Regions from separate parts of the Streptomyces sp. NPDC058257 genome, predicted to be linked through region 1. Evidence: riboswitches for the same ligand, from Rfam matches in the RefSeq annotation. Region 1 holds a riboswitch; each other region holds the start of a gene.

Region 1 (7,223 bases):
CGCCTGCCATCGTGGCGCGCTCGACGTAGTGGGCCTCGGGCAGCCGCCCGGAGGTCTCGAAGGCGCGGCGCACCGCGGGGAACGTACGCCCAAGCTTCATCACCACCGCCGCGTCGGTGGCGGCGAGACGGGCGGTCAGCTCCTCCTCCGGCAGGGTGCCGGGCAGGATGGTGAGGACCTCCTCGCCCTCGGCGAGCGGAGTGCCGAGCCGGGCGGCGGCGGCGCTGACGGAGGTGACTCCGGGGATCACCTCGGTGGGGTAGCGGTCGGCGAGCCGCTTGTGCATGTGCATGTACGAGCCGTAGAAGAGCGGGTCGCCCTCCGCGAGGACGGCGACCGTACGTCCCGCGTCGAGATGCACCGCGAGGCGGGCCGCCCCCTCGGTGTAGAAGTCCTCCATCGCACCCCGGTAGCCACCGGGGTGGTCGGTCGTCTCCGTCGTGACGGGGTAGACCAGCGCTTCCTCGATGTGGTCGGCGCGCAGGTGCTCGGCCGCGATGGACCGCGCGATCGACCGTCCGTGCCGGGCGCTGTGATAGGCGACGACATCGGCCTCGGCGATGACCTCCACCGCGCGCAGCGTCATGAGGGCCGGATCGCCGGGGCCGAGCCCGACGCCGTACAGGCGGCCTGTCTTGTGCTCGCTCACGCTCATTCTTCCTCGCTGGCGATCGCGTTGAGTGCGGCGGCCGCGATGGCGCTGCCGCCCCGGCGGCCCCGCACGATCATGTGTTCAAGGCCCGACGGGTGCGCGGCCAGGGCGTCCTTGGACTCCATGGCGCCGACGAAGCCGACGGGCACACCGATGACGGCGGCGGGGCGCGGTGCGCCCTCCTCGATCATTTCGAGCAGGCGGAACAGGGCGGTGGGCGCGTTGCCGACGGCTATCACCGCGCCCTCCATCCGGTCGCGCCACAGTTCGAGGGCGGCGGCGCTGCGGGTGGTGCCGAGCTCGGCGGCCAGTGCGGGCACCGACGGGTCGGACAGGGTGCACACCACGTCGTTGTCCGCGGGCAGCCGCTTGCGGGTGACGCCGCTCGCGACCATGGCCACGTCGCACAGGATGGGGGCGCCGGCACGCAGGGCCTCGCGGGCGCGGGCCACCACGTCCGGGGTGAAAGCGAGGTCGCGTACGAGGTCGACCATGCCGCAGGCGTGGATCATGCGGACCGCGACCTGGCTCACGTCGGCGGGCAGGCCCGCCAGATCCGCTTCCGCGCGGATCGTGGCGAAGGACTGGCGGTAGATCGCCGGTCCGTCCTTCTCGTACTGGTGCACAGTGCGTTCGCTCTCTTGATAGGGCATGGAACAGTCAGGTGTCGCTGGGTCGTTCATGTCGTGTCAGCCGCGGGCCGCGGCCACGGCGGCGGCGAGCCCGCCGGAGCTGCCGGGGACGGCCGCCGCAGCGCCGCGTTCCGCGCCGTGTACGCGGGAGATCTCATGGCCGTCGGGAGTGGCGACGACATCGACCCACTCCCCGTGGGGGTGACCGCACCGACGTTCGCAGCCGGACCAGTACACGGGCAGCGCCCCCACCGGCCCCAGGGCCGCCGTCGCCGCCGCGCGTACGTCGTCCAGGGACTTGGCGCAGCCCGGCCGACCGATACAGGCCCCCACCCCGGTCCAGGGCGAGTCGGATCCGACGATGAGCCCGGCGGCCCGCAGATCCTCCAGGAGTCGCGCGGCCTCTCGCCGCTCGACTCCCGGCAGGACGACCCCGCGCCAGGGGGTCAGCCGCAGCTCGCCGCTGCCGAGGTGGCGGGCGGTGTCCGTCAGCGTCTGCCACTGGGGTGCGCTGACGCGTCCCAGGGGGAGGCCGAGGGACAGCGCCGCCCTGTCGTGCTCGTCGCGTTTGCCGCGGGGGCCGGGCACGATGCCGAGGGCGGGGGCGCCCGGGCCCTGGGGGAGCGGGGCGGTGGCGAGGGTGGGGCTGAACCCGGCCTGCCGCAACCGGCGTACGACCGTGTCGAGGAGGGGGCCGGTGCCTCCGGGCAGATCAGTCACCCGCCAGGCGCCCGCGTCGGGTGCCTGCTCCAGGAAGGACTCCGCCGCTATGAGGGCGGCTCGCGGTGCCGGCGCGGCAGGTATCAGGACCGCGTCCCGCGCCGGGCCGATCCGCAGCAGTGCGCCTTCGTCGCCGCGCGCCGTCAGCGTCACGTCACCGCCCAGCGCACCCACGTCGCCCCGGCCGTCGTCGAGCGCGAACAAGAACCGGCCGGACAGAGCGGCGGCCTTGTCGCTGGTGCACAGCAGTTCGTCCAGAGCGGACAGCCACGGGCGGATGTCCCGCTCTCCTTGACCGTCGAGCCCCGAGAGCGGTGAAGCCACCACGTTGCGCGCCCGCTCATGGCGTTCGGAGGGCAGAAGACCCGATCCGCCCAGGAGATGGGCCAGTTCGCTCCCGCGGTCCGCGCGCAGACCGCGCAGCTGCACATTGCCGCGTGATGTGAGATGCAACTCGCCATCTCCAAGGCGCTCGGCCAGATCCCGCAGCACGTCCGCCTGCCCCACGCCCAGCAGCCCGCCCGGAACGCGGACACGGGCCAGCGCCCCGTCGTCCGCCCGGTGCAGCCGAAGCGTCCCGGGGCAGGAGTCACCGCGGCTGCGGGCAGACTCGTGGCCCGGGAGCGCTGGCGAGGGGACCGATGGGGGCATGGCGGCGAGCATACCGACCTATCGCAGCAGGTCCGCCTGCCCCCCGGTAGTTGCCCGGCCCTTAGTATTCCTAGCGACGGGCCAACCGGCCCGTCGTCGCCACAGACGGCGACAAGGGGAGGAAGCCCGGTGCGAATCCGGCGCGGTCCCGCCACTGTGAGCCCGGTCCTGGTGCCGGGTGAGTCAGGAACTCCCTTCCCCGAGCTCTCGTCCGCTCGAGCAGGGGAGACGCCATCGACACCACCCGGGGCGTGGACACCCCGAGGAAGGCCCGACGCCGCATGATCCTGCTCCTGTCGACGTCCGACACCGACCTGCTCAGCGCCCGCGCCGCAGGCGGACCGATCGCCTACCGCTACGCGAACCCCTCCCGGCTCCCGCTCGAGGACCTTCCGCAGCTCCTGGACGGCGCCGACCTGGTCGTCGTACGTCTGCTCGGCGGAGTGCGCGCCTGGCAGGAGGGCCTCGACCAAGTCATCGCCACCGGACGCCCCGTGGTCGTCCTGACCGGCGAACAGGCCCCCGACGCCCAGCTGATGGCCGCATCGACCGTCCCCATCGGCCTTGCCGCCGAAGCCCACGCCTACCTGGCCCACGGCGGCCCCGGCAACCTGGAGCAGCTGGCCCGGTTCCTCTCCGACACCGTCCTGCTGACGGGCCACGGCTTCGAACCGCCCGCCCCCGCGCCCTCGTGGGGCCCGCTGGAGCGCACCGCCCGTCAGGTCCAGGGACCGACCGTCGCGGTGCTCTACTACCGCGCCCACCACATGAGCGGCAACACCGCCTTCATCGAGGCCCTGTGCCGCGCCGTCGAGGACGCCGGAGCCCGCCCGCTACCGCTGTACGTCGCCTCGCTGCGCACCCCCGAGCCCGAACTCATCGACGAACTGCGGGCCGCCGACGCGATCGTGACCACGGTCCTCGCGGCAGGCGGCACACGGCCCGCCGAGGCCTCGGCGGGCGGCGACGACGAGTCCTGGGACGCGGGCGCCCTCAGCGGCCTCGACGTCCCCATCCTCCAGGCGCTCTGCCTCACCAGCTCGCGCAGCGACTGGGAGGACAACGACGAGGGCGTCTCCCCGCTGGACGCGGCGAGCCAGATCGCGGTCCCGGAGTTCGACGGCCGACTGATCACGGTGCCGTTCTCGTTCAAGGAGATCGACGAGGACGGACTTCCCGCGTACGTGGCAGACGCCGAGCGCGCGGCCCGCGTGGCCGGCGTCGCCGTACGGCACGCGCGGCTGCGCCACATCCCTGCCGCCGACAAGCGCATCGCGCTCGTCCTGTCCGCGTACCCGACCAAGCACTCCCGGATCGGCAACGCGGTCGGCCTCGACACCCCCGCGAGCGCCGTCTCGCTGCTGCGCCGGCTCCGGGCCGAGGGATACGACTTCGGTACGGACGAGGTGCCGGGGCTTGCCTCCGGCGACGGTGACGAGCTGATCTACGCGCTGATCGAGGCCGGCGGCCACGACCAGGAGTGGCTCACCGACGAGCAGCTGGCCCGCAATCCCGTCCGCATCCCGGCGGCCGACTACCGCCGCTGGTACGCCACCCTCCCCGCCGAGCTCCGCGAGTCCGTGGAGCAGCACTGGGGCCCCGCCCCCGGCGAGATGTTCGTGGACCGGTCCCAGAACCCGGAGGGCGACATCGTCCTCGCCGCCCTGCGCCGCGGCAACCTGCTCATCCTCATCCAGCCGCCGCGGGGCTTCGGCGAGAACCCGATCGCGATCTACCACGACCCCGATCTGCCGCCCTCGCACCACTACTTGGCCGCCTACCGCTGGATCGCCGCCTCCGCCGACGACAACGGCTTCGGCGCCGACGCGATGATCCACCTCGGCAAGCACGGCAACCTCGAATGGCTGCCCGGCAAGAACGCGGGCCTGTCCGCCGCCTGCGGCCCCGACGCGGCGCTCGGCGATCTGCCCCTGATCTACCCGTTCCTGGTCAACGACCCGGGAGAGGGCACGCAGGCCAAGCGGCGGGTCCACGCCACCCTCGTGGACCACCTCGTACCGCCGATGGCCCGCGCCGACAGCTACGGCGACATCGCCCGTCTCGAACAACTCCTGGACGAGCACGCCCAGATCGCCGCGATGGACCCGGCGAAGCTGCCCGCGATCCGCGCCCAGATCTGGACCCTGATCCAGGCCGCCAAGCTCGACCACGACCTGGGGCTGAAGGACCGCCCGGAGGACGAGGGCTTCGACGAGTTCATCATGCATCTCGACGGCTGGCTCTGCGAGATCAAGGACGCCCAGATCCGCGACGGCCTCCATGTCCTGGGCGGCGCCCCGGCCGGTGCCGACCGCGTCAACCTGGTCCTCGCGATCCTGCGCGCCCGTCAGATCTGGGGCGGCACGGCATCCTTGCCCGGCCTGCGCGAGGCGCTGGGCCTCGACGAGTCGGCGGCCACCCGCACCAGCGCCGACGAGGTCGAGGAGCAGGCACGCGCGCTGGTCCAGGCGATGGAGGACGCGGACTGGGCCCCGGACGCGGTGGCGGGAGTTGCCCAAGGCCACCCGCGGTCCGTCGCCGACATCCTCGACTTCGCCGCGAGCGAGGTCGTACCGCGCCTAGCAGCCACGACCGACGAACTGGACCACGCCGTCCACGCGTTGGAGGGTGGCTTCGTCCCGGCAGGGCCCTCGGGATCCCCGCTGCGCGGCCTTGTCAACGTCCTGCCGACCGGCCGCAACTTCTACTCCGTCGACCCCAAGGCGGTGCCGTCGCGCCTCGCCTGGGAGACCGGCCAGGCCCTGGCCGACTCGCTCCTGGAGCGCTACCGCACCGACAACGGCGACTGGCCCACCTCGGTGGGCCTCTCCCTGTGGGGTACGAGCGCCATGCGCACCGCCGGTGACGACATCGCCGAAGCGCTCGCCCTCCTGGGCATCCGCCCGGTCTGGGACGACGCCTCGCGCCGCGTCACGGGCCTCGAGGTGATCCCCGCGGAAGAGCTCGGCCGCCCGCGCATCGACGTCACCCTGCGCATCAGCGGCTTCTTCCGCGACGCCTTCCCGCACACCATCGGCCTCCTGGACGACGCGGTCCGCCTTGCCGCGTCGCTGGAGGAGCCCGACGAGGCGAACTTCGTCCGCGCCCACGCGCAGGCCGACCTGGCGGCCCACGGCGACGAGCGCCGCGCCACCACCCGCATCTTCGGCTCCCGCCCCGGCACCTACGGCGCGGGCCTGCTCCAGCTCATCGACTCCCGCGACTGGCGCACCGACGCCGACCTCGCCGAGGTCTACACGGTGTGGGGCGGCTACGCCTACGGCCGTGAGCTCGACGGGCGTCCGGCGCGGGAGGAGATGGAGACGGCGTACAAGCGCATCGAGGTCGCGGCGAAGAACACCGACACCCGCGAGCACGACATCGCCGACTCGGACGACTACTTCCAGTACCACGGCGGCATGGTGGCCACGGTCCGCGCGCTGAAGGGCAGCGCCCCGGAGGCGTACATCGGCGACTCGACCCGGCCCGAGACGGTCCGCACCCGCACCCTGGTCGAGGAGACCTCCCGTGTCTTCCGGGCCCGCGTGGTCAACCCCAAGTGGATCGAGGCGATGCGCCGCCACGGCTACAAGGGGGCCTTCGAGCTGGCCGCGACGGTCGACTACCTCTTCGGGTACGACGCGACGACGGGCGTGGTCGCCGACTGGATGTACGACAAGCTCACCGAGACGTACGTCCTGGACCCGACCAACCGTGAATTCCTTCAACAGGCCAACCCCTGGGCCCTGCACGGAATCGCCGAGCGCCTTCTGGAGGCGGAGTCGCGCGGCATGTGGGCCAAGCCCGATCCGGCCGTGATCGAGGCCCTGCGCCAGGCGTACCTGGAGACGGAAGGCGACCTGGAGGGCGAGGACTGAGCACCGGCCTCCGGCCCGTGAACGAGGGGAGGGCCCCGTCCCGGCACCGGGACGGGGCCCTCCCCTCGTCGTCATCGCTCTGTACTACTGCGGGAGCGTGGCCCGGATCGCGGAGATGTCGAACTGCAGCCGGACCTTCTCGCTCACCATGGCGCCACCCGTCTCTAGGCGCTGGTTGTAGACCAGTCCCCAATCGGTGCGGTCGATGGTGGTGGTGCCGTCGAAACCGGCCCTCTCGAAGCCGAACGGGTCCACGACCGAGCCGAGGTAGTCGAGTTGCAGCTCGACGGGCCGGGCGACACCTCTGATGGTCAGCTCCCCGGCCATGCGGAAGGTCTCGCCGCCCTCATGGACCGTGGAGGTGCTGCAGAACGTCATCTCCGGGTGGCGGCGCGCGTCGAAGAAGTCGGCGCCTATGAGGTGCGTGTCCCGCTGTTCCACACCGGAGTCGACGCTGGCGACCTTGATGACGATCTCGGCCCGCGATTCGGAGGGCCGGGCACCGTCGAAGTACAGCGAGCTTTCGTAGTCGGCGAAGGCACCTCGCACCGTCGTGACCATCGCGTGCCGTACGGAGAACCCGATGCGACTGTGCGGGCGGTCAATGGTCCACTGCCCGGTCAGCGCACGGAGCGCCGGATCGAGCGCGGCATCGCCCGCCGCTGGGAGAGGCGAACCGGGGCCCATTGA
Region 2 (7,223 bases), on a different contig from region 1:
CGCGTCCACGGGCGCCGCCGCGAGCGAGGCGATGGCGTACTCGTCGAGGTCGGAGGTCACGACGATCTTCGTCTTCGTGGCGCCGAGCTCGTCCAGCTGCTGACGCACCCGGTGCGCGACCAGGAGCAGGTCACCGGAGTCGATGCGCACGGCGCCCAGCTCGGGCCCGGCGACCTCGACGGCGGTGCGGACGGCCTGGGTCACGTCGTACGTGTCGACGAGCAGGGTCGTGCCGGGGCCGAGCGAGTCGACCTGGGCCTGGAAGGCGTCGCGTTCGTTGTCGTGCAGGAGGGTGAAGGCGTGGGCCGACGTGCCGACCGTGGGGATGTCGTAGCGGAATCCGGCGGCCAGGTCGGACGTGGTGGCGAAGCCGCCGACGTACGCGGCGCGCGACGCGGCGACGGCAGCCAGCTCGTGCGTGCGCCGGGCGCCCATCTCGATCAGCGGGCGCTCCCCGGCGGCCGATGCCATCCGGGAAGCGGCGGCGGCGATCGCCGAGTCGTGGTTGAGGATGGAGAGGATCACCGTCTCCAGGAGCACGCACTCCGCGAAGGAGCCCTCGACGCGCAGGATCGGCGAGCCCGGGAAGTAGACCTCGCCCTCCGGGTATCCCCAGATGTCGCCGCTGAAGCGGTACGCCGCGAGCCACTCCAGGGTCGCCTCGTCCACGACACGGCGCTCGCGCAGGAATCCGATGACGTCGGCGTCGAAGCGGAAGTTCTCGACGGCGTCGAGGACCCGGCCGGTTCCGGCCACCACTCCATAGCGGCGCCCCTCGGGCAGTCTGCGCGTGAAGGCCTCGAAGACGGAGCGCCGATCGGCGGTGCCGGCCTTCAGGGCGGCCTGCAGCATCGTGAGCTCGTAGTGATCCGTGAAGAGCGCGGTCGACGGAACATCCACCGGCAGCCCAAGGTCCGCTGTGTTCATACGAAGGATGCTACCCCGCATCTCGTCACTCTGACGATTTCCTGAGTCCATTTGTGCGAGCACCCCCTGCGGGTGGCAGCATGGGGCAAGTGAGTACGGCTCCCGCAGAGATCACCCGCCCCGAATCGGCCGAAGAGACCTTCGCCGTGCCGGAGCCGGATGTCCCATGGATCACGCTCGTCCACAACGACCCGGTCAACTTGATGAGTTACGTGGCCTATGTGTTCCAGTCCTACTTCGGGTACTCGAAGGAGAAGGCCACGAAGCTGATGATGGACGTGCACCAGAAGGGCCGGGCCGTCGTCTCCACCGGCTCCCGCGAGGAGATGGAGCGCGACGTACAGGCCATGCACGGTTACGGCCTCTGGGCCACCCTCCAGCAGGACCGGAAGTAGCGACGTATCTGATGCCAGGACAATTCGAAGCCATTCCCGGGGGCGGCGCGGCCGTCGCGCTCGACGAGGTCGAGATCTCGATCATCCGGTCCCTCGCCGTGCAGCTCCTGGAGCTGATCGGCCCAGGACCGGCCGAGGACGCCTCCGACGACCCCCTCGCGGAGCTGTTCGCGGAGGGCCCGAGCGAGCCGCCCGCCGACCCGGTCCTCCAGCGGCTCCTGCCGGACGCGTACGGCGGCCCCGGCAGTGAGAAGGCCGACGAGGACGAACTGCGCGCCTACTCGTCGGAGTTCAGGCGCTTCACCGAGAACGACCTGCGGGCCAAGAAGCGCGACGACGCCCTGGTGGTGATCCGCTCCCTCGACGCCATGACGTCGAAGGGCGAGGGCGGCGCCGTCCTGAAGCTGTCCACCGACGAGTCGCGGCACTGGCTCGGCGCGCTCAACGACCTGCGCCTGGCGATCGGTGCCCGCCTCGAAGTGACCGACGAGGACGACACGGACCTGCTCTTCCAGCTGCCGGACTCCGACCCGCGCAAGCCGATGGTGATGGCGTATCTCTGGCTCGGCGGCTTGCAGGAGACGCTGGTGGGCACGCTCATCGGTTAGAAGTCACACCGCGACTCCCGCAAAGTCGGTGTATAGGGCAGCGGTTACCCTGCGTTCGCTCAGCGGACGCTCAAATCCGGATAACGATCGCGTCACTCCGCCGGCCACCTTTGGCGCGGCGGGGGAATTTTGTCCGCTTCTTCTCGTGACGTGGGCCACACGTGGCCCCGTCGATCACTGTTGCGCCCGTGATAAATCTTCACGACCACTCGGTGACGCCACCCATGTCACGGGGTGGCGCTCGGGCCGGCGGACCGCCGGTAGCACTCCATCCATATCCGGGGGGATCAGGACCTGACCCGTGGCCATACGCAGTCTGCGGGCACGGATCAGCGTGGAGAAAGGCGTCACCATGACCTCAGCGCAGGTCGAAGAGCATCACGACGGCAATGAGGCCGACGGCACGGGCGGTGCGCCCGGCTCGTCAGGCGAGGGATATCAGCGCGGGCTAGGCGCCCGGCAGATCCAGATGATCGCGATCGGCGGTGCCATCGGCACCGGCCTGTTCCTCGGCGCGGGCAAGGCCATTCACAAGGCCGGACCGAGCCTCATCCTGGCGTACGCCATCGCGGGCCTCGTCATCTTCTTCATCATGCGGGCCCTGGGCGAGCTGCTCATGTACCGCGCCGTGTCGGGCTCCTTCTCGGAGTACGCGCGTGAATTCATCGGCCCGTTCTTCGGGTACGTGACCGGCTGGACGTACTGGCTCTTCTGGGTCGTCACCGGCATCACGGAAGTCACGGCGGCCGCCCAGTACATGCAGTACTGGACACACGACGCCATCCCTCAATGGGGATACGCGCTGATCTTCACGGTCATCCTCTACGGCGCCAACCTGATCTCCGTGAAGCTCTTCGGTGAGCTGGAGTTCTGGTTCTCGATGGTGAAGGTCACCGCGATCATCGGCATGATCCTGATCTGCGCCGGCATCCTCACCATCGGCTTCTCCGACGCCGGTGACACCGCCTCCGTGTCCCACCTGTGGGACCAGGGCGGCTTCTTCCCCAACGGCATCGGCTCCACGCTGATGACGCTGCAGATCGTGATGTTCGCCTTCCTGGCCGTCGAGCTCGTCGGCGTCACCGCGGGCGAGTCCAAGGACCCGAAGACCGTCCTGCCCAAGGCCATCAACACCGTGCCGTGGCGCATCGCCGTCTTCTACGTCGGCGCGCTCATCATGATCCTCTCGGTCGTGCCGTGGACGGAGTTCGTGCCGGGCGTCTCGCCGTTCGTCGCCGCCTTCGACAAGATGGGCCTCGGCGTCGGCGCCGCGATCGTCAACTTCGTCGTCCTGACGGCCGCGCTCTCCTCCTGCAACTCCGGCATGTACTCCACCGGCCGCATGCTGCGCGACCTGGCGATGAACGGCCAGGGCCCGAAGTTCTTCACCAAGCTCACGAAGAACGGCCTGCCCCTTGTCGGCACCACCTTCTCCGCCGCGCTGATGCTGGTCGGCGTCTGGATCAACTACCAGTGGCCGGGCGAGGCGTTCAACTACGTCGTCTCCTTCGCGACCATCTCCGGCATGTGGGCCTGGATCATGATCCTGGTCTGCCAGATCAAGTACCGCCGCAAGGCCGACCGCGGCGAGCTGCCGCAGTCCACCTTCCGGGCGCCCGGCGCCCCGTACACGAGCTGGTTCGCCCTCGCCTTCATCGCGATGGTGATCGTGATGATGGGCATCGACAAGGACGCGCGGATCTCGCTCTACGCGGCTCCCGTCTGGGCCCTGATCCTGGGCGTCGGCTACCTGATCATGCAGAAGCGCGACCCGCAGTCGTCCGGCGGCGGCAAGACCGAGTCGCAGGACGCGGCGAAGTAGGCGCGGTAACCGCTGGATCCCAGCATGTGGGCCGGCCCGTACCACTCTTCGGTACGGGCCGGCCCTTCTGCTTATCCTGGCTGCCATGCTGACCCTGACCCAGGCCCTCCACGACCAGATCGTCGCGCACGCGCGCCAGGACCACCCCGACGAGGCCTGCGGTGTGGTCGCGGGCCCGGAGGGCACCGGCCGCCCGGAACGCTTCATCCCGATGCTGAACGCGGCCCGCTCGCCCACGTTCTACGAGTTCGACTCGACCGACCTCCTCAAGCTCTACCGCGAGATGGACGACCGCGACGAGGAGCCGGTGATCGTCTACCACTCGCACACGGCGACCGAGGCGTACCCCTCGCGCACGGACATCAGTTACGCGAACGAGCCGGGCGCCCACTACGTCCTCGTCTCCACGGCCGACGCCGACGGCGCGGGCGACTTCCAGTTCCGCTCCTTCCGGATCGTGGAGGGCGAGGTCACCGAAGAAGAGGTGAAGGTCGTCCAGGCATACTGAGCTCACCTTTGAGGCGGCAGGACCCAGGAAGCCGGTGCGAATCCGGCACGGTCCCGCCACTGTGACCCCACCCTCCGCGGGCGGGGCAGTCAGGAACTGACCTGCCGCCTTCTTCTCCCACGACGCAGGGGACGCGGTATCCCCTGGAGGAGGCGCTCAGCCATGCCCCGCCCCATACGCGTGCTCGTAGCCGCGGCCCTGCTGGCCCCGCTCGCCGCATGCTCGTCCGCCGCGGACCCCGCTTCGGACAAGACCGCCGCGAAGGCCGCCGGCTTCCCGTACACGGTCACGAACTGCGGCGTGCGGACGACGTACGAAGCACCCCCGAAGCGCGCCGTGACGATGAACCAGCACGCGACGGAAGTGATGCTGGAGCTGGGCCTGAAGGACCACCTGGCCGGGACGGCGTACCTCGACGACAAGGTCCTGCCGAAGTACGCGAAGGCCTACGCGGACACCCCGGTCCTCGCCAAGGAGTACCCCTCGTACGAGAAGCTCCTGGCCGCGAACCCCGACTTCGTCTACGGCGGCTACGCGAGCGCCTTCCTGGCGGGCGAGGGCCGCGGCCGCCAGGCCCTGGCGAAGTCCGGCATCGAGAGCCGCCTGAACGTCGAGGGCTGCGCGAAGAAGGCCGTGACCATGGGCGACGTCTACCGCGAGGTGCGGCAGGTCGGCTCCACCTTCGGGGTACGGGCGCGCGCCGAGGGGTGGGTGAGCGGCGCCGAACGCGAACTGGCGAAGGCGGCGAAGAAGACGGAGGACCGCGAGCCCGTCCCGGTCTTCGTCTACGACAGCGGCGACAAGACCGCGTTCACGGCGGGCGGCCGGGGCATCGGCAACGACATCATCGAGCGGGCGGGCGGGCGCAACGTCTTCGCCGACCTGGACAAGTCCTTCGGCGACGCGTCCTGGGAGTCGGTGGTCGACCGCAAGCCCGAGACGATCGTGATCCTCGACTACGGCGGCACGACCGTCGCCCAGAAGAAGAAGCGCCTCCTTAACGACCCGGTCCTGTCCGATGTCCCCGCGGTCAAGAACAAGAGCTTCGCGGTACTGCCCCTCTCGGACGCGGTGGTGGGGGTGCGGGCTCCGGGAGCGGTGAGCAAGCTGGCGGACCAGCTGTGAAGGCGCCTTTCGTAACTCGGCCCGTCCGGCGTTCGAGGACGGACCCGGCGAGGCCGGTGATGCACGGCAGCCGGTCCGGGACGGGGCAGCGGCTCCGCTACGGCACGGTCGTCGCGGGGCTGCTGACGGCCCTCGCCGCGGCGGTCGTGGCCGGACTCGCCCTCGGCTCCGTCCGAATCCCCGCGTCAGAGGTCCTGACGATCCTCACCGGCGGCGCGGACCCCTCCCCCTTCCGCACGATCGTCCTGGACGTAAGACTCCCCAGGGTCCTGCTCGGCGCAGCCGTGGGCGCGGGTCTGGCGGTCATCGGCACAGTCCTCCAGGCCCTGGTGAGAAACCTCCTGGCCGACCCCTTCCTCCTCGGGGTCTCCTCCGGCGCCTCCGCCGGAGCCGTCGCCGTCATCGTCCTGGGCAGCGCCTTCGGCATGGGCGCGGGCCTGGCCACCACGGTCACCATCCCGGCCGCGGCCTTCGCGGGCGCCCTGCTCTCCCTGCTGGTCGTCTACACCCTGGCGAGGTCGGGAGGCGGCGGCTTCGCCACCGGCCGCCTGATCCTGGCGGGCGTGGCCGTCTCCTACGTCCTCTCCGCCCTGACCAGCCTGATCCTGATCATGGCCGACAGCGCGGACCACCTGAAGGAAGTCCTGTACTGGACGCTCGGCGGCCTCGGCAGCGCCCGCTGGGACATGCTCGCCCTGCCCGGCGCCGCCCTGATCGCGGGCACGGCGCTGCTCGTGGCCCTGGCCCGCCCCCTTGACCTGCTCCTGGTCGGCGAGGAGGGCGCCACCGTCCTGGGCCTGGACACGGCCCGCTTCCGCGCCGCGGTCTTCGTCCTCGCCTCGCTCCTGACCGGCGTACTCGTCGCCTACAGCGGAGCCATCGGCTTCGTCGGCCTGATGGTGCCGCACGCGGCCCGGATGCTGGTCGGCGCCGCGCACCGGGCGCTCCTGCCGGTGGTGGCCCTGATGGGCGCGGTGTTCCTGGTGACCGCCGACCTCGCCGCGCGCACGGTCGCGGCGCCGCAGGACATCCCGGTGGGCGTCCTGACGGCGCTGACGGGCGGCCCGTTCTTCCTGTGGATGCTGCGCAGAAACCGTACGGAGGCGACAGCATGAGCCACCCGACCCGCCCCGCGGCGACCCTGAGCACCGAGTCCCTCACCTACCGCGTAGGTGACAAGACCCTCGTGGACGACGTCACCCTCCACGCCCCCCAAGGCGAGACCGTCGGCCTCGTGGGCCCCAACGGCAGCGGCAAGACCACCCTCCTGCGCTGCGTCTACGGCACCCTCGCCCCCACCACCGGCCGCGTACTCCTGGACGGCGACGACCTCGCGGCCCGCTCCGCCAAGGACCGCGCCCGCCGTATCGCCACCGTCCCGCAGGACGGCCACACCGGCTTCGAGCTCACCGTCCGGCAGATCGTCGCCATGGGCCGCTCCCCGCACAAGCGCTTCTGGGAGGCGGACACCGCGCGGGACGCCGTCCTGGTCGGCGACGCCCTGGAACGGGTCGGCGCGGCCGACCTCGCGCACCGCGCCTTCGCCGGGCTCTCCGGCGGCGAGCGCCAGCGCGCCCTCGTGGCGCGGGCCCTGGTGCAGGAGCCCGCGGTCCTCGTACTCGACGAGCCCACCAACCACCTGGACATCCGCTACCAACTGGAGATCCTCTCCCTGGTCCGCGGCCTCGGCACGACGAATCTCCTGGCCCTGCACGACCTCAATCTGGCGGCGTACTACTGCGATCGTCTGTACGTTCTCGACGCCGGCCGTCTGGTCGCGGCAGGGCCGCCGAAAGAGGTCCTGACCAGCGAACTCCTTGCCGACGTGTACGGAGTGG
Region 3 (7,223 bases), on a different contig from region 1:
GGGGCGCAACCACGTCACGAAGAAGGTCGACTACCCGATGACCCCGGCAGCGGGCGGTGATCACAGCCAGGCGTGGGCCAACTGCCAGGGCGACGTGTACGACGAGCCGCTGGGCGAGGAGAACGCCGTCCACTCTCTGGAGCACGGCGCCGTCTGGATCACGTACAGCGACAAGGCGTCGGCCGACGACATAAAGACGCTGAGTCAGAAGGTCAGTACAACGCCCTACACGTTGATGAGCCCGGTCAAGGAACAGAAGGACGCCCTCACGCTCACCGCGTGGGGCCGTCAGCTCACCGTGGACGGGGCATCGGACCCCCGGGTCGAGCAGTTCCTTGGCAAATACGTCCAGGGCGAGCAGACTCCGGAACCCGGTGCGGCCTGCACGGGCGGTGTCGGGCCGGCATGAGGGTGAGCGCGTGAGCGGAACGAGAGTGAGCGTGTGAGCGGAACGTACGCGGGAGCGGCCGGGAGGCGAGTTGCCGGCCTCCCGGCTGCTCCCGCCGGGTGCCATCGAAGGTCGGTACGCCTAGTCTCTGTGGTGTGCTGAGCATCGTTGATGATCTGGCCGGGTTCGGGCCGCTGCGGATGTGCGCCCACGCGCCGTCCTTCGGCGACCGTGAAGACCCGGACGACCTGACCGGTCTGCGCGTGCTCCTCGTCGCGGACGTCCTGGCCCGCGTCGTCGAGCTGGGCGGCCGGGCCGTCCTCATCGGGTGGACCTGCCCGCCGTCGGCCTCGGCCGACGCCGCCGGTATCCGTCCGGCCGACGCCCACGGCACCCCCGACGAGATCGCCGAGGCTCTCGGCGGCCCGCCGACCGTGCACCTCACCAGCCGTACGTACGCAGGTGCGGACGGTCTGTCCCTGCACATCGGCGAGGCCGTCGCCACGGACGTGGATCGCGCCACGGACGTGGATCGCGACACGGGCCGGGACGCGGGCGGGGACGCGGGCCGGGATTCCGATCGGGACGCGCTCGCCCTGCGGCTGCTCCTGCTCGGCCACCCGCACCACGAGCCCGTCGACGTCACGGGGCAAGCCGTCGCCGCCGCCGCTGAGAAGCTGGCCAACTGGCGTAAAGCGGTGGCCACGTGGGCCGACGAACCGTCCAAGGCGATGCCCGCCGACGTTGTGCGACGGGCCAGTGCCGCCCTGGAGGAGGGGCTCGACACCCCGGCCGTGCTGCGGCTCCTCGACGATCTGGAGGCGGCCGTCGACGTACCGGGCGGCGCCAAGTTCGAGACGTTCGCGCACCTCGACCGCGTACTCGGTCTCGAAGTCGTCCGCGACATCGGCCGCTCGCACTCCGCCGACGTGTACCGATGAGCCGCCCTGACGCCTCTTCGAGCAACGGATCGAGTCCGACAACTACCGCGTAAAGCACAGAAGGTCGAGGCGTGCGGCCAGGCGTTCACATATGGATGACCGCCTATGTGGACGTGGTCGGGGTCGGCCCGCAGGTTGCCGACGAGGCGGTGGCTCGCTCCGACGCGTCTGAGGTCGCTGCCCCGGCAAGGCCGTACACCTCGGCAGAGCGTCTGATTCCCGCAGTCCAGGCGGATTACGTCCCCCCTGGTCAGAGCCGTCGCCCGGAGCGATCCGACGGCCGCCGAGCCGGTGCGGGTTCGGGCCGGGCGCGATCGTGATTCGTGACGCATAGATGCTGCTCATCGGCTTCGAGGAGCACGGACAGCCGCGACTTCGGCAGTGCCGACGGGCCGTAGACGCGCGTGCAGTGCCTCGGCCAGCGAGAGAGTGCGCCATCCGCCCGGCATCTCGATTCCGGTGTCTGACGTTCTGTGGCAAGGCTTCGCACCGTGCCGGTGCCTGTCGGCGTGTGGGGTGCGGCTCTAGGGGCCCACCGCGCCCCGCACGAATCTCCGAAGGTGCGCGCGTGCCCCATCGGGCTGTTCGAGCCAGGGCTCGTGGCCGGCGCTGTCGATCCGCGTCAGGGGAACATTGAGCCGGTACGCGAGGGACTCAAGTTCCGACAGCGGGCGGGGATCATCAGCACCGCCGAGGATCTCCACCCGCGCCGGAAGACACCTGCGCAGCGCGTCAAGGTGCTGGTCGAGTGGGTCCGCACGTGATTCCGCGCCGAGTTCACGGTTCATGACCCAGTTGATGGGGCGGCGTTCGCGGGCCCCCTGCGCGGCCCAGTGCCAACGGCGCTCGGGATCGGCGTGGTCGGTGAACCAGGACAGCGTGAGCAACTCGACTTCCTGGTCCTCGGAACGGTGCGGCAATTCCTGCAACTCGCGCAGCCGCTCCCCTTGCGGTGCCGACATGCGGCGCTCGCGTTCCGCTTGATACCCCGTACGCCACTCGCCGACAAACGGCCCGCACATCAGCAGCATCGCGGCCACCCGATCCGGGTGGGCCACACAGAACCGGCCGGCCAGGGTGGCGCCGTATGAGTGCCCGATCAGCACAGCCTCCGGCACGTCCCACACGTCTAGAAGCTCAGCGAGATCGTCAACATGCCGGGCGAGAGTATGGCGGCCCTGCCACCGGGACTTGCCGGTGCCGCGCTGGTCGTAGCGGTACACGGGAGCGAGGTCCGCGATCATGGTGGCGACGTCGCTCAGATAGTCCGGCAGGCCAGGTCCGCCGTGCAGCAGGACCACGGGCGGCTTCCGAGCCCTGTCGCCCAGCGCAATCCAGCGTATGCGAGCTTCGTCGGTCATCGGCGCAAGGCCCTGCGTCTCTGTCAATTTCACCGTGGAGAACCTACCGACGTCCCGGGATCTCCAGCCAGCCCCCGATTCACGTGGACGGTGTGTGGCTCGCGGCTCCTGCCGCAAGGCCATGGAACTGGAGGCGCTCTTGGCCAGGCACCTTGCGCGCGGTACGGTCTGTTCGATATCGACGACGGCAGGCGGAAGCCGGTGGAACTCCGGCACGGTCGCGCCACTGTGAACGAGGCATTTCCCCGTAAAGCGGGAAACGTCGCGTGAGTCAGACCCGCAGCTGTCGTCCTGTGCACCACCGAGATGGGACGCGAACTCCCGAGGAGGATCTGCCATGGCGCAGACCGTCGCCCAGTCGACAGCCACCACCCCTGCTCTTCCCGCCAAGTTGCCGATCGGCGCGATCGTCCCCTGGGCGGTTTTCTTCGGCATCCTGATGCTCGTCCTGCTGTACTTCGTCGGCGCGGAGCAGGGTGCCACCTCCGTGGTCAACGGCGCGGATGTTCACGAGTGGGTCCACGACGCCCGCCACCTGCTCGGCTTCCCCTGCCACTGACGAGGAAGACCGCGCGCCCATGAACTCCGCAACTGTCAGAAGACTTCTTGCGCGGGGCATGCTCGCCGGCCTGGGCGCCGGCGTGCTCGCCCTTCTCGTCGCCTACTTCCTGGGCGAGCCCAGCGTCGACAACGCGATCGGTTTCGAAGAGGCACACGCCCCTGCCCACGAACACGAGGTCGAGCTGGTCAGCCGCAGCCTCCAGTCCACCGGCGGCCTCGCCACGGGTGTCCTGATCTACGGCGTGGCCTTCGGCGGCATCGCCGCCCTCGCCTACTGCTTCGCCCTCGGGCGCGTCGGCCGCTTCACCCCTCGTGCCACGGCCCTCCTGCTCTCCGGCACGGCCCTGCTCGCCGTATACGTCGTGCCGTTCCTGAAGTACCCGGCCAACCCGCCGTCCGTCGGCGACCCCGACACCATCAGCAAGCGCACGATCCTGTACTTCCTGATGATGGTGCTCAGCGTGCTCCTCGCGATCGCCGCCGTGATCCTCGGCAAGCGGCTCGCGCCCAGATGGGGCACCTGGTACGCCACTGTCACCGCAGGCGCTTTCTTCATCCTGGTGATCGCTCTCGCGTATCAGTTCCTGCCGGTGATCAACGAGGTCCCGAAGGACTTCCCCGCCGCTCTGCTGTGGCGGTTCCGCACCTCGGCGCTCGCCATCCAGCTCACTCTGTGGACCGGATTCGGGCTGATCTTCGGGGAGTTGGCGCAGCGTGTGCTGACTCCGCGATCGCAAGCGGCTGTAGCGCCGGAGGCAACTACCGCACCGCACTGAGAGATACCGCACTGCTCCGGCGCCATCGAAACGGCCGCGGCGCGGGACCCTCAGGCAGCGGGCAGACCTCGTCGTCGCGAGACGGGCAGCAGGCGGCTGTCGACCCCGGTGGCTGACGGCTCGCCTCGCCCCGGCCTGCCGGGCATCCGTAGGCGCTGCGGCATCAGTCTTCGGTGTCGGCCCGCCGCGTGCCGAGCGCCTCTCCGAGCCGCAGATTCCACCGTCCGGAGCGTCCGCTGATGTGGGCAGCCGTCAGTGGAGGCACGTCGAGCCGCCAGAAGGCCGCGGAGGGTGCTCTGAGGACCGTGACCACGACGGCCCGAACGATCTCCGGCTCCACCACGGCGAGGGTTCTGCCCGTGACCCCGGAAGCCGCGTCCAGCCATATGGCGACGCGCTCACAAAGGGCCAGTACCGATTCCCCGCCGGGAGGCGCGATGGCCGGGGCCGACAGCCAGCGGCTCACCGCTTCCGGCTCCCAGGTGCTGACTTCTTCGAGTGTTCTGCCCCGCCAGCGCCCCATGTCCAGGGCGCCCAGTTCGGTTTGGTCCAGAGCCGCGAGACCGAGGGCCGACGCCGTTTCCCGGCAGCGCACAGTGGGCGAGGCCACCACCCGGTCAGCGGCGGGAAGCGTACCGGCGGCCGCTTTGGCGAGTGCGGCGCCTCGCGTGTCGAGCGGGCTGCCGTCGTCGAACCGGGCCTCCCGCAGGGATCGGCTCGTCGCCGGCGAGATCAAGGTGACGCGACTGGTCACGCCTTCGCTCCTGTTCTTCGTGCCGGGTGGGTGCGCACGACGTCTGCGTGGCGTCACAGCGGCGCACTATACGTGCGTCCGGCGGTGGCGAGTTGATCTGCCCTGTTGCACCGTCACAGGCTCCCCGGCCACCCGGTCGTCGATCAGCGGCACAGGACAGGGACGCGCTGTACGAGGTTGTTTCCGAAGCCTCCTCGGTTCCACGGTTGGTCCAGGGGCTGGGTATGGCCGTCGGCGTCGGAGGCCCGGACTGGCCTGCTGGAAGCCGGTGAACGGGGTGTCGACGAGTTCCACGGCGCGGAGCCGTTTGACGTGCGCCATGCCGTACCAGCCGGGTACCACGAGCCGCGGCGGGCAGCCGTGCTGGGGCGGCAGCGGGCCGCTGTTCATCGCGTACGCGAGCAGCACGTCCGCGCCCACGGGGAGTGACAGGCCGCGCCGGTAGTCCTGCTCGACGCCACGCTCGTCTCCGTGGTCGGCGCCCGTGAAAACGGCCTCGACCGCGCTGTTCCCGACGTCCGCCTCCGCGAGCACCGTCCGCAGAGGCACGCCCGTGCAGTCGGCGGTACCCACCGCCTCCACCAGCCAGGGCTGACTGACCGGGCGCGGGCTCAGGCGGGCACGGCCGTTGCCCGCGCACTCCATCGTGACCCGGTGAATAACGGACGCCAGCGCCCGCAACTCGTCAAGACCCAGTTCCAGAGGGGCACGGACCTGCCCGCCGACGGACAGCCGCCACGTGCCCGCGTCGACAGCGGGAATGTCGTAGTGGACCAGTACATAGTGGAGGCCGAGCGGTGTGACGTCGTAGCGCAGGGCCTCCAGCGGCAGCCCGTGATTGCGTGCCGCGAGCGCCAGTTCTTCCTCGCCGATGCCCTCACCGGGAGCGGCGACGCGCCCCGGTGTGCTGACTTCACCGAGGGATGTCCGCTTCATGCCTCCATGATGAGCCCGCGCGGGCCGGACGCGCACGGGCGACCGGCTCCTTTTGGCCTTCAGAACTCATCGCGCTGGTAAGCAAGTTGTCGGTGGGACTCTTGAGACGAACGGGATTGCTGCGCGTACGTGACGGCACACGGAAACCCAGCCGGTGGTGGCGTACACCTCCGGGAACAGGAGCCGCACGTGTCACGCGAGAAGACCCTCAGCCGTAAGAAGAAGGCTGTCCTCATGGTGGGCGCCGCCGCGCTGGTGGCGGGAACCGCGGTGATGATGACCGGTACGAGCCAGGCCTCGGTGGCGTGTGAGGGGCTGGCTGCCGCGCTGAGCGACAACGAGCAGTTCATCGCAGGTCAGCGAGCGAATCCCGATGCACAGTCCGCGGTGCGGATCGCCAACCGGGAAGCGGTGATCGAGGAGATCGGGCGGAAGCAGGCGGCGTCGGGCTGCAACGCGGAGGCCGGCGCGGGTGACAGCGCCTCAGCCCCCGCGACTCCGCCCGCGGACAGCGGAGACGCAAGGGCTGAGGGTGAGGTCGTCTGCGCCGGTTCCACCGTCACACTGTCCGGCGAGGGCGGCGCGCCGGCCGCGTCCAGCAGCGATTTTCCCCTCGGTACGCGGCTGAAGATCACGAACCTGGGCAACTCCAAGTCCACCACGGTGGAGGTCGCCTCGACGTCGGGCAGCTGTGTGCTGCTCAACAACGCGGCGTTCGAGGAGGTGCGTGAGGCCGGGAAGTTCCTGATCCGCGAGGTGCGGATCGAACGCGTTGGATAGATGGATTTCGGGGTGACAGGTTCCCCCCGGATGAGGAGACAGAAGCTCAGGGCATCGGGTGGGACAGCTCGATGTCGAGGGCCTCGGTGCCGGGGCCTGTGACGCGCAACGGGGTGGAGAGAGGCGGGTAGCCGCTGGCGATGACGGAGTACTCACCGGTGTCCAGGTCCGTGAAGGCGTACACGCCCTCCGCGTCGGTGGTGGCCGTCGCCGCGACGTTGCCGGCCGCGTCGACGAGTGTGACGCGGGCGTCCGGCAGCAAGCGCTGGTCGGCTCCGGACCGCACCTCGCCCCGGAGCCAGGTGCCGGGGACGAGGGCGATCTCCACCCGGCCGGGTCCGCCGTCGCCGACGATGACCGGGGCGGCGGCCGGCCGATGCCCCTCCGCGTTCACGGCGACGGTGAACTCACCCGCGGGCAGATCCCCGAAGGCGAACTCTCCGTCCTGGCCGCTCTGTCCGGTGGCGAGCACCTCGCCGCGCGCATCGGTCACGATCACCATGGCGGCACCGACCGGCAGCCCGGCGGCGTCGCGGATGCCCCCGCTCAGGCCTCGGGTGCCGGAGAGCAGGATGTCGTACGCGAGCGGCTCGTCGCCGACGGTGACGGTGGCCGCCTGCGGCTGGTGCCCCTCCGCGGCGGCGATCAGTACGTAGGTGCCGGCGCCCGGGGCGGTGAGGTCGTAGCCGCCGTCGGATCGGGCCACCGTACGGCTCAGTTGGCGCC
Region 4 (7,223 bases), on a different contig from region 1:
CTGGTGCTGGATGTCCAGGTGGTTGGTCGGTTCGTCCAGGAGCAGTTCCTGGGGGGCCTGGGCCAGGGCCCTGGCTATCTGGACCCGTTGGCGTTCGCCGCCGGAGAGGGTGTGCCAGGACTGGCCCGCGCGGTCGGCGAGGCCTGTGCGGGCCAGGGCCTCGTGGACCGCCTCATCGTCCTGGGGCGTGGACGGGGACCACGCTCTGCGGTGCGGGATGCGTCCCAGGCGTACGACCTCCTCCACCGACAACTCAACCTGCGTGGTGGCGTCCTGGTCCACCATCGCCACCCTGCGTGCCACCGTGCGGCGGCCCACGTCCCGCAGCGGGCGGCCGTCCAGCGTGACCGCTCCCGATGCCGGGGCCAGGACGCCCGCCAGGATGCGCAGGAGGGTGGACTTGCCCGAGCCGTTCGGGCCCAGCAGGCCGACCGTGGCTCCGGGCGGCGGGGCCAGGGTCACTCCGTCGACTATGAGGTGGCCGCCCGCCGTTCTGGTCACTCGGTCGGCTCGCAGGCCGGGGACAGCGGCGTGCGTGATCACGTCCTCGGTCACGCCCGCGGTGACGTCGTCGGTCATGTCGTCGGTCATGTCGTGGCTCACGTCGGTCACGTCGGTCACGTCGCCCTTCGCGTGCGGTAGAGGACCAGGACGAATGCCGGTACGCCGATCAGGGACGTCACCACGCCCACCGGGACCTCCTGCGGGTCCAGGACCGTACGCGCAAGCGTGTCCACCCACACCAGGAACACCGCGCCCGCGAGCGCCGTGACCGGGAGCAGCCGCGCGTGCCCGGAGCCGACCAGGGCGCGGGCCGCGTGCGGCAGGACCAGGCCGACGAAGCCGATGGCACCCGCGCTGCTGACCAGCGCCGCCGTGAGCAGGGCCGTGGTGGAGAGCAGCAGGAGGCGGGTGCGGGCCACGTGGACTCCCAGCGTCGCCGCCGCGTCCTGGCCGAACACGAACGCGTCCAGGGTGCGGGCATGCGCCAGGCAGATCACGAGCGCGACGACGAGCACCGCCCCGCACAGCCAGACGTCCGTCCAGCCCACCCCGCTCAACGAGCCGAGCAGCCAGAACAGGACACCCCGCGTCGTCTCCGCGTCGCCCGCCGTAAGGATCACGAAGGAAGTGAGCGCGGAGAAGAGCTGCATCGCCGCCACCCCGGAAAGCACCACCCTGTCGGTGCTCCCGCCCAGGGTGTGGCTGAGCAGCAGGACGAGGGCGAACGAGCAGAGGGCCCCCACGAAAGCCCCCGCTGAGATCGACACCACTCCCCCGCCGACCCCCAGGACGACGATCGCGACCGCCCCCGTGGAAGCGCCCGAGGAGACACCGAGCACGAAGGGGTCGGCCAGCGGATTGCGCAGGAGGGACTGGAGGACCGTTCCGCACACCGCGAGGCCCGCGCCGCAGACCGCCGCGAGAAGCGTGCGCGGCATGCGCAGGTTCCAGACGATGCCGTCCCGGATCGGCGTCAGCGTCGCCTCGCCCCAGCCGAGGTGGGCCGCCACCGCCGACCACACGTCCGGTACGGAGATGTCGGCGGGGCCGATCGTGACGGCCACCGCCACGGAGAGGGCGAGGGCGGCGAATCCCGACGTCCAGAGCAGGACGCGGCGCACACCGCCCGCGACGCCGACACGGGAACCGACGCCAGCGCCGACACCGACACCGACACCGACACCGACACCGACACCGGAACGGGCACCGACACCGGAACGGGCACGGGAACGGGAACGGGCACGGGCGCCGAAACCGGCGCCGCCCCTCACTTGTCGAGCCCGAACTCGCGCAACGCGTCGGCGACTTGCTCCACGCCGTCCACCGTACGGATCGTCGGGTTCATGGCCTGGCCGCTCAGCAGCACGTACCGCTTCTTCTTCACCGCGGTCAGGTTCTTGGTGACCGGGTTGGACTCCAGGAACTCGATCTTCTTCTTCGCGCTCTCGGCCGTCTGCGACTTGCGGGTGAGGTCGCCGATGACCAGGACGTCCGGGTCGCGGTCCGCCACCGTCTCCCAGTTGATCTGGGGCCACTCCTCGCGGGTGTCGTCGAAGACGTTCTCCGTGCCGAGCTCGCGGGTGATGATGCCCGGCGCTCCGCAGCAGCCCGCGATGTAGGGGGCGTCGGAGTTGGCGAACCAGTAGAGGAGGGTCGTGTCGGACGCGTCGATCTCCTTCGTGGCCTTCGCCACCCGGCCCTTGAGCTCCGTGATCAGGCGTTCGCCGCGCTTCTCGACCCCGAAGGCCTTGGCCAGGTCCCGCACCTCGCCGTACACCGTGTCCATGGTCAGCGTCTTGACCCGCTTGCCGTCACCGTCGCCGCTGTTGTCCTTGCCCGCGCAGTCGGACGGTGAGACGTAGGCGGGTACGCCCAGTTCGGCGAACTTGGCGCGGTCCGCGACGCCGCCCTTGCTGACCGTCGCCAGGAAGGACGCGGTGACGAAGTCCGGTTCCTTGGCGAGGACCTTCTCGAAGGAGGGGTAGCTGTCGGCGATCCGGGGCACCTTGGCGTTGTCCTTCTCCAGGCCCTTGAGCACCGGGTCCGTCCAGGTCCCGGTGCCGACCATGCGGTCCGCGAGGCCGAGGGAGAGCAGGATCTCGGTGGAGCCCTGGTCGAGGGAGACCGCCCGCTGCGGCGGCGCCTTGATCTCCGCCTTCTTGCCGCAGGAGGTCAGGGTCAGTGGATAGCCGTCGGCCTTCTTGTCCGTGGTGGAGGAAGCAGGCGAGCCGCCGCAGGAGGTCAGAGTGACGACCAGAGCCGCACTGAGGAGGACGGGTATACGTACACGACGGGCTGTGGAGGACACACGATCCCTTGAGTCTCACGGCTCATACGCGGAGCCTGGCCTGCTTCGTCACCTCCGCCGCTCGGTGCGCGGGCGAAGGCGCCAGCAGGTCTTCGGACTCGGGGATCGGCCGGACGGGGCGCCTTCCCAGGCGTCCGTGGACGCCCAGTGGCCGTGGCCCCGCCCGTACCCCCTCACCGCTGCGCGTCAGTTCCGGATTCGCACCGGATTCCCTGGCCCTGGTGTGGGTCGACTGGCGTCCGCAAGCTATCACGCGAGGCCAGGACGCCCGTCAGAATGCCTGGTCAGGACACCCGTCAGAATGCCTGGTCAGAATGGCAGTCAGGACGCCTGGTCGGGCCTGGGTGCGCCGCGGTAGGTGCCGAAGGACCACTTGTTGCCCTCGGGGTCGGCGATCGCGAACTCCCGGCTGCCGTACGGCAGGTCCTCGATCTCGCGGATGATCTCCACTCCGGCGGCGCTGAGCCGCTGGTAGAGGTCGTCCACGTGATCGGTGACGACGTACGCCCCGAAGGTGCCCGGCTTCAGGCACCATTCCTGCGACTTCTCGTCGTACGAGCCGAGCATCACGGCGCCGCCCTCGGGCCAGTCGAGCTCGGCGTGGGCCACGCGGTCGCCGTCCTCGTAGACGGCGGTGCGCAGGAAGCCGACCGTGCCGACCAGGAAGTCGATCAGGGCGGGGGCGTCGTTGGCCTGGAGCGACGGCCAGACATCGGGGGCACGCCCGGCCGAAGCGGAGGCGGACCGGGGCTGGGGCTGGGACTGGGGCTGGGACTGGGGCTGGGACTGGGGCTGCTGCTTCTCGTTGGTGTCCATGAGTCCTACTCTTCGCCCCCGCCATGGCTCCCGGCTTGGATATTCCGGCACTCTTCGGCCAGCCAGCCGCTGGGGCTCACCCCGGTGTACTGCCGGAAGTCCCGTACCAGGTGGGAGTGGTCGTAATAGCCGCAGTCGGCGGCGACTCGGGCCAGGTCGGGGGCGCCGCCCGAGGCGACAGGGCGTACGACGGCGTCGCGGGCGCGCTGGAAGCGCATCAGACGGCCCGCCTGCTTGGGGCTCAGGCCCGTCTCGGCACGGAAGAGCGTGGTCAGGCGGCGTTCACTGAGCGCCACGTGCCGGGAGAGGCCGCGCAGGGTGCCGACGCCCCGGTGCCGGGCCAGCCAGGCCCAGGCCTCGGCGACCTCGGGCCGTACGGCTGCGTCCGCGTCGGCGTCGGCCACGCGCTGCCTCAGGTAGCCGGACAGGGAGGCGAATCGCTCCTCCCACCCACCCTGCTCGCACAGCAGCTCCCGTACGTCGACGGCGCGGCGCCCCATCACCTGCGCGCCGGACGTCACCAGGCCACCGGTCAGCTCCGAGGCCGGTACGCCGAACAGGGCGCGGGCGGCGAGCGGATGCACGGCGAGCTGGATGCCCGCCTCGTGCTCGGGCCGCACGACGTACGCCGGGGACTGGTGCAGGCCGCCCAGGACGATGTCCGTGCGGATGGCATCGGGGCCGACCGCCTGCTCGGGGCTGAGGCCGGTGGCGACGGGGCCGTCCAGCGAGAAGATCAGCGTCAGATACGGGGACGGCAGGCCGCGGTGCAGGCCGGGCCGCTCACCCGCCGTGCGGTAGCCGACGGCGGACACGACCATGCCGTCGAGCCGCGGAGCGGCCCGCACGAACTCGCGGGAGACGGTCTCCATGCACACCAGTATGCGATGAGCGCCGCTGGGAAGCAGGCCCGCGAGCGGGCCGGAGCGCACCTGAGCAAGCCCGAGCGGCCCGGCAGGTGTCCGATGCCACTACGTCACTACCCGCCCACGGCCGACCCATGCCCGTTCCGTCCGGTGATGTCGATCATGGGAATCCGCTGCCCCACCCCATACGATGACCCGCCGCTCCGGACGGGGCGCAGACCGCTCTCAGGGGGCACAGAACCATGGCAGTAAAGGCAAAGGAAAAGCTGGCCGTACTCGGCACGGCGGGCGCGCTCACCGCGGCCGTTCTCGCGGGCACGGCTCTCTGGCCGAGCACGGACGCGACGGCCGCGGACGCCTCGGCGAGAACCGCCGCGAAGACCTCCAAGGCCACGGCCGAGCTGAAGCACTGGCCCGAGCCGGTCGCGAAGAAGCTGGGCAAGGTCATCGCGAAGAACGAGCACAAGGGCGCGTACGCCGTCTTCGACGCGGACAACACGACGTACCGCAACGACCTGGAGGAGTCCCTCCTGCCCTTCCTGGAGATGAAGGGGGTGCTGACCCGCAAGTCGATGGACCCGTCGCTGAAGACCATCCCCTTCAAGGACACGGCGAAGCACAAGGAGAGCCTCTACAGCTACTACATTCGGCTCTGTGAGATCGACGACCAGGTCTCCTACCCGTGGGCCGCGCAGATCTTCTCCGGTTTCACGCTGAAGGAGCTCAAGGGATACGTCGACGAGCTCCTGGCCTACGACAAGCCCATCCCCGCCGAGTACTACGAGGACGGGAAGCTGACGAAGACCGAGGTCAAGAAGCCCGAGTTCTTCACCGGCATGCAGGAGCTCTACAACTCGCTGCAAGGGCACGGCATCGAGGTGTACGTCGTCAGCGCGGCCAGCGAGGACCTGGTGCGGATGGTCCTCGCCGACCCCAAGTACGGCTACAACGTGAAGCCCGAGAACGTCATCGGCGTCGGCCTGCAGCTCAAGGACCGCAAGACGGGCAAGATCACCAGCTCCCGCAAGGAGATCGCGGAGGGCCGCTTCGACGAGAAGAAGCTGGCCAAGCGCGAGCTGACGCCGAACCTGTGGGCGCCGCTGACCTGGTACCAGGGCAAGCCCGCGGCCATCAGCACGTACATCGACGAGTGGAAGAAGCCCGTCCTGGCGGCGGGCGACACCCCGGTGAGCGACGGCCCGATGCTGTTCCACTCGGCGGACGTGGCGCACGGCGGGGCGCGGGTCTGGGTCAACCGCAAGGACTCGTACATGAAGCAGCTGAACGAGATGAAGCAGAAGAACGCCGACCGGCAGCGGGAGCTCGGCCAGAAGGTGACCGCGGACAAGCGGTGGCTGACGGTGGTCCCGGACGAGATCCGCTAGGCCCAGGGTCGATCAGGGGCGGTGGGGGCACTCCCGCGGGCGCGGCGAAGGCGCCACCGCCCTTAGAGCGGCCTGGGATCCTCGGCGTGCACCACCCCCGAGGCGATCGCCTCCGTCAGCGCCGCGTGGTCCTCGGCGTTCTGCACGGCATAGCGCAGCGCGAAGTCCGCGATCGCCCGGTCGAACGTGTCGGAGCCGCCCAGGTAGGCGGCTATGGCCACACGGTCGCCGGAGCGGGCGTGGGCGCGGGCCAGAGCCGTGCCGCAGAGCCGGGCGTAGGAGCGCAGCTCCGAGGGGGACATGGCCTCTACGTCCGCCGAGCCCTTCATGTCGCGGAGCTGGCGCCAGTAGTACGAGCGGCCCTGGGGGCCCGTCATCCAGCCGAGGAAGATGTCGCTCGCCGCCTGGAGCAGGCGCTGGCCGGCGACCACGCGGTGTCCTGGATGGGCGTACGGTCCTGCCGGAAGGTGCTCCTCCAGGACCGAGCGGACCGCCTCCTTGATCTGGAGGAAGAGCGGGTCGTCGGCGTCGCGCCCGGCGAGGAGCACGATGAAGCAGCGGGTGCCGACGCTGCCCACGCCCACCACTTTCCGCGCCGCGTCCACGAAGTGGTAGCGGTCGAGGAGGAGTCGGCGCTCCTCGGCGAGCGTGGAGCGGTAGTCGCCGAAGATCTTGCGCACGGCCGCGAGGTCCGGGGCGCGCGCCGGTTCGAGGAACGGCGGGTCGTGGATGATGCGGCGGACGCCTGGAGCCCCGTCCACCTCCTCCGTCAGCTTGCCGAGCGCCCGCAGGCTCGTACGGCGGCGGGCCCGGTCGAGGGTGGCCGCCGCGCGCTCGCGGTGGCGGTCGGAGCGGATGAGGGGCAACAGGTCCTGCGCGTCCGTCCGTTCGTACCAGACGGCCAGTTCGCCCAGACCCGCCAGACGCCTCATCGACGCGCGGTAAGCGGCCACCGCCGCGAGGCATGCCTCGCGCGCCCTGCCTTCGGGGTGGCCGTTGCCGCCGGCCGCCACGGCGATGCTCGCGGCCAGGCGTTTGACGTCCCACTCGAAGGGTCCCGGGCAGGTTTCGTCGAAGTCGTCGAGGTCGAAGAGCAGGGTGCGTTCCGGCGACGCGAACAGGCCGAAGTTCAACAGGTGGGCGTCGCCGCAGAGTTGGACCATGAGCCCGGAGTGCCATTGGACAGCCAGGTCTCCGGCCATGACGGCGGCGGCGCCCCGCAGGAAGGAGAACGGGGAGGCGGCCATGCGGGCGTACCGGATGGGCAGCAGCTCCTGTACGCGGCCCGCGCCCTGCCGTTCGAGGACAGCCACCGGGTCGGGGCGGTCGGCGGAGGGTATCCAG

What was found. Region 1 has a riboswitch for cobalamin ahead of cobN (cobaltochelatase subunit CobN). Riboswitches for the same ligand answer to the same signal wherever they lie in the genome.
Region 2: it holds a riboswitch for cobalamin, as region 1 does, so the genes downstream of both, ACFVXC_RS24160 (ABC transporter substrate-binding protein) here and cobN (cobaltochelatase subunit CobN) in region 1, are expected to answer to the same signal.
Region 3: it holds a riboswitch for cobalamin, as region 1 does, so the genes downstream of both, ACFVXC_RS17160 (CbtB-domain containing protein) here and cobN (cobaltochelatase subunit CobN) in region 1, are expected to answer to the same signal.
Region 4: it holds a riboswitch for cobalamin, as region 1 does, so the genes downstream of both, ACFVXC_RS26815 (ABC transporter substrate-binding protein) here and cobN (cobaltochelatase subunit CobN) in region 1, are expected to answer to the same signal.

Annotation. Positions count from the first base shown of each region.
Region 1 is NZ_JBHVXJ010000027.1:31,318-38,540, reverse strand. Features, by position in the region: gene ACFVXC_RS38245 (precorrin-2 C(20)-methyltransferase) at 1-655, opposite strand, end outside; gene ACFVXC_RS38240 (precorrin-8X methylmutase) at 652-1,278, opposite strand; gene ACFVXC_RS38235 (precorrin-3B synthase) at 1,342-2,667, opposite strand; cobalamin riboswitch at 2,716-2,868, shown strand; gene cobN (cobaltochelatase subunit CobN) at 2,937-6,533, shown strand; gene ACFVXC_RS38225 (YceI family protein) at 6,618-7,223, opposite strand, start outside.
Region 2 is NZ_JBHVXJ010000010.1:158,823-166,045, reverse strand. Features, by position in the region: gene ACFVXC_RS24185 (nicotinate phosphoribosyltransferase) at 1-927, opposite strand, end outside; gene clpS (ATP-dependent Clp protease adapter ClpS) at 1,008-1,322, shown strand; gene ACFVXC_RS24175 (DUF2017 domain-containing protein) at 1,334-1,930, shown strand; gene ACFVXC_RS24170 (amino acid permease) at 2,283-3,752, shown strand; gene ACFVXC_RS24165 (Mov34/MPN/PAD-1 family protein) at 3,838-4,260, shown strand; cobalamin riboswitch at 4,224-4,380, shown strand; gene ACFVXC_RS24160 (ABC transporter substrate-binding protein) at 4,423-5,385, shown strand; gene ACFVXC_RS24155 (FecCD family ABC transporter permease) at 5,445-6,500, shown strand; gene ACFVXC_RS24150 (ABC transporter ATP-binding protein) at 6,497-7,223, shown strand, end outside.
Region 3 is NZ_JBHVXJ010000006.1:105,439-112,661, forward strand. Features, by position in the region: gene ACFVXC_RS17145 (DUF3105 domain-containing protein) at 1-409, shown strand, start outside; gene ACFVXC_RS17150 (hypothetical protein) at 544-1,329, shown strand; gene ACFVXC_RS17155 (alpha/beta fold hydrolase) at 1,854-2,723, opposite strand; cobalamin riboswitch at 2,842-2,990, shown strand; gene ACFVXC_RS17160 (CbtB-domain containing protein) at 3,028-3,249, shown strand; gene ACFVXC_RS17165 (CbtA family protein) at 3,269-4,027, shown strand; gene ACFVXC_RS17170 (histidine phosphatase family protein) at 4,191-4,781, opposite strand; gene ACFVXC_RS17175 (molybdopterin-dependent oxidoreductase) at 4,848-5,717, opposite strand; gene ACFVXC_RS17180 (hypothetical protein) at 5,907-6,497, shown strand; gene ACFVXC_RS17185 (MFS transporter) at 6,544-7,223, opposite strand, start outside.
Region 4 is NZ_JBHVXJ010000012.1:112,244-119,466, reverse strand. Features, by position in the region: gene ACFVXC_RS26825 (ABC transporter ATP-binding protein) at 1-579, opposite strand, end outside; gene ACFVXC_RS26820 (FecCD family ABC transporter permease) at 618-1,625, opposite strand; gene ACFVXC_RS26815 (ABC transporter substrate-binding protein) at 1,772-2,812, opposite strand; cobalamin riboswitch at 2,878-3,064, opposite strand; gene ACFVXC_RS26810 (VOC family protein) at 3,134-3,628, opposite strand; gene ACFVXC_RS26805 (helix-turn-helix domain-containing protein) at 3,634-4,500, opposite strand; gene ACFVXC_RS26800 (haloacid dehalogenase-like hydrolase) at 4,737-5,879, shown strand; gene ACFVXC_RS26795 (DUF2252 domain-containing protein) at 5,942-7,223, opposite strand, start outside.